Regions from separate parts of the Arthrobacter sp. MYb224 genome, predicted to be linked through region 2. Evidence: predicted binding sites of a transcription regulator. Region 2 holds the regulator's gene; the other holds the start of a gene.
What was found. Region 2 encodes LexA, which represses DNA repair genes until DNA is damaged. Its sites were predicted from a motif close to TCGAACANNTGTTCGA; they were not measured.
Positions count from the first base shown of each region.

Region 1 (3,411 bases), on a different contig from region 2:
TATTGCCCAGCGAACGCAGATGCAGCAGGGTTTCGATCAGCCGGCGGTTGTCGCGCTGATGCAGGCCGATGGAGGGCTCGTCCAGCACGTAGAGCACGCCGACCAGGCCGGAACCGATCTGCGTGGCCAGGCGGATGCGCTGCGCCTCGCCACCGGACAGGGTGCCCGCGGCGCGTTCCAGGGTCAGGTATTCCAGGCCCACGTCCAGCAGGAACTTCATGCGCGCGCCAATTTCCTTCAGCACCTGGGTGGCGATCTGCGCCTCGCGGTCGCTCAGCTCCAAGGTGGTGAGGAATTCGGCCGCCGCGCGCAAATCCATGGCCGCCACCGCCGCGATCGACTTGCCGCCGATCAGCACCGACAGCGAGGCCGGGTTCAGCCGGGCGCCGCCGCAGGTAGGGCACGGAATCTGGCGCATGTACTGCTCGTAGCGATCGCGCGCGTGATCCGATTCGGTTTCCTCATGCTTGCGGTGCACGTAGGAGATGACGCCTTCGAACCCGGTGGAGTACTTGCGCTCCCGGCCGAAACGGTTCTTGTACTGCACCACGACCTTGTGGTCCTTGCCGTTCAGGATCGCCTGGCGCGCCGGTGCCGGCAGGTCCTTCCAGGCGGTGTCCATGCTGAAGCCCAGCTCCTTGCCGAGCCCCTCGATCAACCGGTTCCAGTATTCGGTGGTCGCCTTGCCCAAGGACCACGGCGCGATGGCCCCGTCGGCCAGTTTGACCTCGGCATCCGGGACGATCAGGTGCTCATCGACTTCGAGCTTGGTGCCGATGCCGCTGCAGGCCGAACAGGCGCCGAAGGGGTTATTGAAGGAGAAGGTTCGGGGTTCGATCTCATCGATGGCCAGCGGGTGCTCGTTCGGGCAGGCGAGGTTCTCGGAGAACGCGCGGACGCGCTTCGGGTCGTCCTCTTCCAGATCCACGAAGTCCACCAGCACGCGGCCCTCGGCCAGGTTCAGTGCGGTTTCCACCGAGTCGGTCAGCCGCTGGTGCACCGTGTCGTTAATGGCGAGGCGGTCAACGACCACCTCGATGGTGTGCTTGACCTGCTTGGCCAGCTTGGGCGGCTCGGTCAGCTGAATGGTCTTGCCGTCGACCCGGGCACGGGAGAATCCCTTGGAGGATAGCTCGGCGAACAGGTCCACGAACTCGCCCTTACGGGCGCGCACCACCGGGGCAAGCACCTGGAAGCGGGTCTTCTCCGGCATCTCCAGCAGCTGGTCGACGATCTGCTGCGGCGACTGCTTCGAAATGGGTTCCCCGCATTCGGGGCAGTGCGGGCGTCCTACGCGGGCCCAGAGCAGGCGCATGTAGTCATACACCTCGGTGATGGTGCCCACGGTGGACCGCGGGTTGCGGCTCGTGGACTTCTGGTCGATCGACACGGCCGGGGAAAGCCCTTCGATGAAGTCCACATCCGGCTTGTCGACCTGGCCCAGGAACATGCGCGCATAGGCGGACAGGGATTCGACATAGCGGCGCTGCCCCTCGGCGAAAATCGTGTCGAAGGCCAGCGATGACTTGCCCGATCCGGACAAGCCGGTAAAGACGATCATCGCGTCGCGCGGAAGATCCACGTCTACGTTCTTCAGGTTGTGCTCGCGCGCACCCTTGACGATCAGACGGGACAAATCCAGTTTTTTGCTTTCTGCAGTAATAGCCACGAAGTAATACTAATCGAAAACTACTTCGAATAAACGTGGTGCTTGGCACAAATGCGCGTTACTTTCGCGCAGGGCGATATCCCGGGCATTTCCAGCCCTGAAGATTTGCTGGTCGGCGGCCGTTTCGAGGCTCGGACGGAGCGAACAGGAAGAGCACGATGATTAGCCGACAAGTAGGCGACAGCGCCGGCAGGGCGCATTTTCTTCGCATGTTCCCCACAAAAGTTTCCCGACGAGCCATGTGGCCGGTGCCTCCCGGCGTGGTACTCCAGCCCGGCCCCGGAACCCTTGGCCTTCAACTAAATACTGCCACCGGCGTCCGCTAGGATGACTTGCCAGTTCGATCCGAGAATGGGAGGCTGAGCTCCCGCGCCGGCATTGAGGAAATGAATTCAACATGAGCAAAACCATTATCATCACCGGCGGCAGCGACGGCATCGGCGCGGCCGCCGCGCGCACGCTGGTTGGCCGTGGCCATCGCGTCGTCATCGTGGGGCGCTCGGAGGGCAAAACCAAAAGCATCGCCGCAGAGCTGTCCGTTCCTTACTATGTCGCTGACTTCGCTGAGCTGACCCAAGTTAGAAAGCTGGCAGATGATCTGCTGGAGGCGTACCCCGTAATCAACGTGCTCGCGAATAATGCAGGCGGCATCATGGGTGAGCGAACCCAGACCGTTGATGGGCATGAAATTACTTTCCAGGTCAACCACCTTGCTCCGTTCCTGCTCACCAGCTTGCTCATGCCAGCGCTGCTTGCCGGCAAGGCAACGATTATCCAGACAGCCAGCAAGGCCGCCCGGATCTTCGGGCGGCTGGATATCGAAGACCTGCAGAATACCGAGGGCTACGCCCCGCAGAAAGCCTATGGCAACGCGAAACTCGCTAATATCCTCTTCACTCAGGAATTGCAGCACCGGTTCGGACCACGAGGCATCACCGCCGTTGCTTTCCATCCGGGTATCGTCGCCAGCAGCTTCGCCAGCGAAACCACACATTTCATGCGGCGCATTTACCACGGCCCGCTCAAACGTCTTTTTACCGTCACTCCCGAAAAAGGGTCAGATCAGCTTGTTTGGCTCGCGGAAGGGACTCCTGGAACGTCTTTCCTGCCGGGTTCCTACTATGAATCCCGCAGGATAGCGACAAGGGTAAGTGCCGAAATGCACAATCCGAAGTTTGCAGAGCAGCTCTGGAAGAAATCGGCTTCACTGCTCCGAACCGCTAGCTGACAGAATTTCCCCGAGTTATCTGAGCGTGGCGCAGAATCTGCCGATGGTTCTGGTGCAGTGCGGTTTGGGCCCAACCGGCATGAACCGACCTTTAGGGACACTCAAATCGCGTTTCGGGTTAGCTCGCCTCGCACAGCCCGGTACCCCATGGCCCGAAGGCCACTGATTAACGCGGCAGCGAGCTGAACGCGGCGCGCAAATACTTAACCGCGGTTTCTTCATCTACCGACCAGGTCTGGGCTACGCGTGCCAGATCGGCTGCGGCGTCGCCGACTTCTTGCTGGGCACGATCCTCGGCTGCTTGCACGATGGTTCCGTGTCGCCCGCGGGTCACGACCGCGCCTTGGGCTTCCAGCTCCTTATAGACCTTCGCCACCGTGTTCACCGCAAGATCCAGGTCACCGGCGAGCGCCCGCACCGAGGGAAGCTTGGTTCCGGGGGCCAAGTCTCCACCCGCAATACTTGCCAGGATTTGCTCACGTACCTGCTGGTACGGGGCAACGGCCGATTTCGG
Region 1 covers NZ_PCPU01000001.1:471,834-475,244, forward strand. Annotated here, with positions in the region: gene uvrA (excinuclease ABC subunit UvrA) at 1-1,669, opposite strand, end outside; gene CQ017_RS02290 (SDR family NAD(P)-dependent oxidoreductase) at 2,067-2,897, shown strand; gene CQ017_RS02295 (GntR family transcriptional regulator) at 3,064-3,411, opposite strand, start outside.
Region 1: uvrA (excinuclease ABC subunit UvrA) is a predicted target of LexA. The motif match lies at 1,683-1,698, and genes of this name have one in related genera.

Region 2 (3,411 bases):
CCGAAACCACCCAGCAACCTCGCCCCGCCGCCCGAACGGCCCTTCGAAGACCTGAGCCCGGCCCTGCGCCACCTGACCGGATTGCTCGCGGTGCTGCGTGCCAATCGCGTCGGCGGCAAAAATCCGGGCGCCGGGCTGATCGCCCCGCAGGTGATCGTGCACCTGAACTACGAGAAAATGCTCGCTGGCGCCGCCAGCTTCGCCAGCACCGAAAATGGCCTGCCGCTGACCGCGGCGGAGGCCCGAACGCTCATGTGCAATGCCGGAATCTACCCGGCGGTGCTGGACGGCAAAGGCCAACCGCTGGATATCGGCCGATCCAAACGGCTCTTTCCGCCGCATATGAAACGCGCCCTGGCCGCCCGCGACCGCGGTTGCCTCTACCCGGGCTGCCGGATGCCGGCCAGCCGCTGCGAGGCGGACCACGTCGATCCATGGGAGGAGGGCGGACAGACCCGCGTGGATCGTGGCGTTCTGCTCTGTCCCATGCATCACCACGCGCGCCATGCCGGGCTTTTCAACCTCGTGGTGGCCGAGGGCAAACCTCCGGCGGTGCTGCTGCCCAAATTCTTGGACCCCGATCAACAACCGCGACGCAACACCTACTGGTTCTCGGCCGCCGAAGTGCTCGCGGCCTGATCCCGCCCGCTCGATGTGCTCGATGCCGGCGGGCGAAGCGGCTACGCTGTTGCACACAACCGGAGAATTGAGCAGTGGGAGCCGACTCGTGAATGAAGCGCAGCATCAGCCAGGCAACCACGACCCCGAGCACTGGGAGGCCCTAGCCGCGGTGGCAGGCGAGGACCTGCACGCCAGATTCGGCCATCGGCTCATGGGCCTGCCCGGCACCTGGATCGGCTCGCTGCATGCGACGCCTACCGCGCCAGCGCCTGGCAAACGCCCGCGCCCCTGGTCCGAATGGCACTACTGGTGGCAGGCGCACTATCTCGACGCGATCCTCGACGCGGCTTTCCGCGAGCTGCACTCCGGTCACCGGTGCGCGGCCCAGAGGCACTGGCGGCGGGCCAACCAGCTGCTGCGCGGCATCCTGCTGCGCAATTTCGGCCGCTTCCCGAATTACTTCTACGACGACATGGCCTGGTTGCTGCTTGCCAGCCAACGGCTCAATGGGCTGAGCCAGCAGCTCACCGCCCGCCCGGCGCTGCTCGCCACCCTAGCCATGCGTGCACTGGCTCGACAGCTGGTGCGCGGCCAAGACGAGAAGCTCGGCGGCGGGCTCTACTGGTCGCGCAAACGCGACTTCAAGAACACGCCCACCAACGCCCCGGCGGCCCTGTATTTCGCACGCATCGCGGACTTGAGCACCGCCACCGGGCTGCTGGACTGGCTGCGTCGCGAGCTCTACAGCACATCCTCCGGGCTCTACCTCGACGGCATCCGCCTGACCGCCGGCGGCCCGCGCACCGAGGAAGCGATCTACACCTACAATCAGGGCACCGTGCTCGGCGCATTGCTGGCCACCGGGACCGCTGAGCATCTGGCACAAGCCGCCTCGCTGATTCAGGCGATCAACGACCAGCTCGCCACTGCGGCACAGGGCCTGCGCCTGGAATCCGGCGGAGACGGCAATCTGTTCACTGGAATCCTCTGCCGCTACCTGGCGCTCGCCGCGAACGACGAACGTCTGCCCGCTGAGACCCGCCGCACCGCCGCGCGATTGGTCCGCGACACGGCGAGCCAGATCGCGGACCGGGTCGAGACGCAGCTTTCGGCGGCCACCCAACGCTGGACGATCCTCCAGGCAGCCGGGCGCGTGAGCCTGCCGCCGAGCCACCTCAGCGCAAAATAAAAGCCATCCGGTCTCACCGACAATGGGTGAGGCCGAATGGCTCGTTGGAATAAACTTGCCTGCTACAGCGAACGCATCACCGACACGACGCGTCCCATCACCGTGGCCGCGTCGCCGAGAATCGGCTCATAACGCGAATTCTGTGGCAGCAACCAGGTGTGGCCGTCGCGCTGACGGAAGGTCTTCACCGTGGCTTCCTCGTCAAGCAATGCGGCCACAATATCGCCGTTCTCCGCGGTCTGCTGGCGACGGACGACCACCCAGTCGCCATCGCAAATAGCCGCATCCACCATCGAATCGCCCGATACCTTGAGCATGAACAGCTCGCCGTGGCCAACCAGCTGGCGGGGTAGGGAAAAGACGTCTTCGACGGTTTGCTCCGCCAAAATTGGTCCACCGGCGGCGATGCGTCCGACCAAGGGAACCATTGTGGTGTCTGCCGAGGAGCTCAGCTCAATGACCTTCGTGTCCTCAGCGGGTTCCGGCGCGCTCAGCGGCTCGCTGCTTCCCTCGCCGTCCTCTGCAAGCTGCAGCGGAAGCAGAATCTCCATCGCTCGTGGACGCCGCGGGTCGCGACGAATGTACCCAAGCTTTTCGAGCTGACCGAGTTGGTGAGTAACGCTCGAAAGGCTTTTGAGCCCGACCGAGTCGCCAATCTCACGCATCGACGGCGGGTAGCCATTCTTGCCGATCGCACGCTGGATGGTTTCGAGGATCTTTTTCTGACGTATCGTCAGCGAACGGGCGTTCGACCGGGGAGTGCGCTGTGATGCTGACATGTATTTTTGCCTTCCCTTGCATTCGGTCCTCAGTTCGAAGCTACAAACTGTCGGTGCCCAATGTTGTGATGTATTCATTGATCGACTACTTCGAAATCTTAGTTGATCGCAGGGCTTCTTTCAAAGATTTGTTCGAAAACATCTGGACAAGTTCGATCTGGCTCTGTTAGAAAAGATGTACTAGTATCGAACAGGTGTTCGAAGATTGTATTCGAATATTGGTTCGCATCACCCGTAATCGTTGAGGAGAAAAAGTCGTGGCAACTCTGGCACTTCACCCACAGCAGAGCAAGACACCAATGAGGATCCGCATCAACCGTCGCGGTTGGGCAGTACTGGTAGGCATACCGGTCTTCCTGCTCACGATCGCCGCGGCGTTCATGTTCACCATGTTCACCAGCAGCGCCCAAGCGTCCACGGACCTTCCCACCGGCCCGGCGACGGTGGAAGTCACCGTGATTCCCGGTGACACCCTATGGGGGCTGGCCAGCGAGTACGCCGTAGGCTACGAAGTCAACGCGGCGATGAGCCACATTGAGGAATTGAACTCCATCGATGCCGGTGTGTTGTACGCCGGGGACACTTTGGATATCCCGGTACTCTCGAACTAAGTGCCAGCTCACTATTGTTACCTGTTCTTGTCGTGGATTCACCGGCGAGAGTGCCTCAGCATTAGAATTAATGCGTGAATGACCGTAGTGAACTTCTGAGTCAGCTGCCCTTGCGTGAGAATCTCCGCGGGCTATCCCCATATGGAGCGCCGCAAATTGACGTCCCCATTCAGCTGAACGTCAACGAGAACACCCATCCGTTGCCAGCGAC
Region 2 covers NZ_PCPU01000012.1:45,786-49,196, reverse strand. Annotated here, with positions in the region: gene CQ017_RS16815 (HNH endonuclease signature motif containing protein) at 1-639, shown strand, start outside; gene CQ017_RS16810 (glycoside hydrolase family 76 protein) at 728-1,810, shown strand; gene lexA (transcriptional repressor LexA) at 1,873-2,589, opposite strand; gene CQ017_RS16800 (LysM peptidoglycan-binding domain-containing protein) at 2,847-3,200, shown strand; gene CQ017_RS16795 (histidinol-phosphate transaminase) at 3,275-3,411, shown strand, end outside.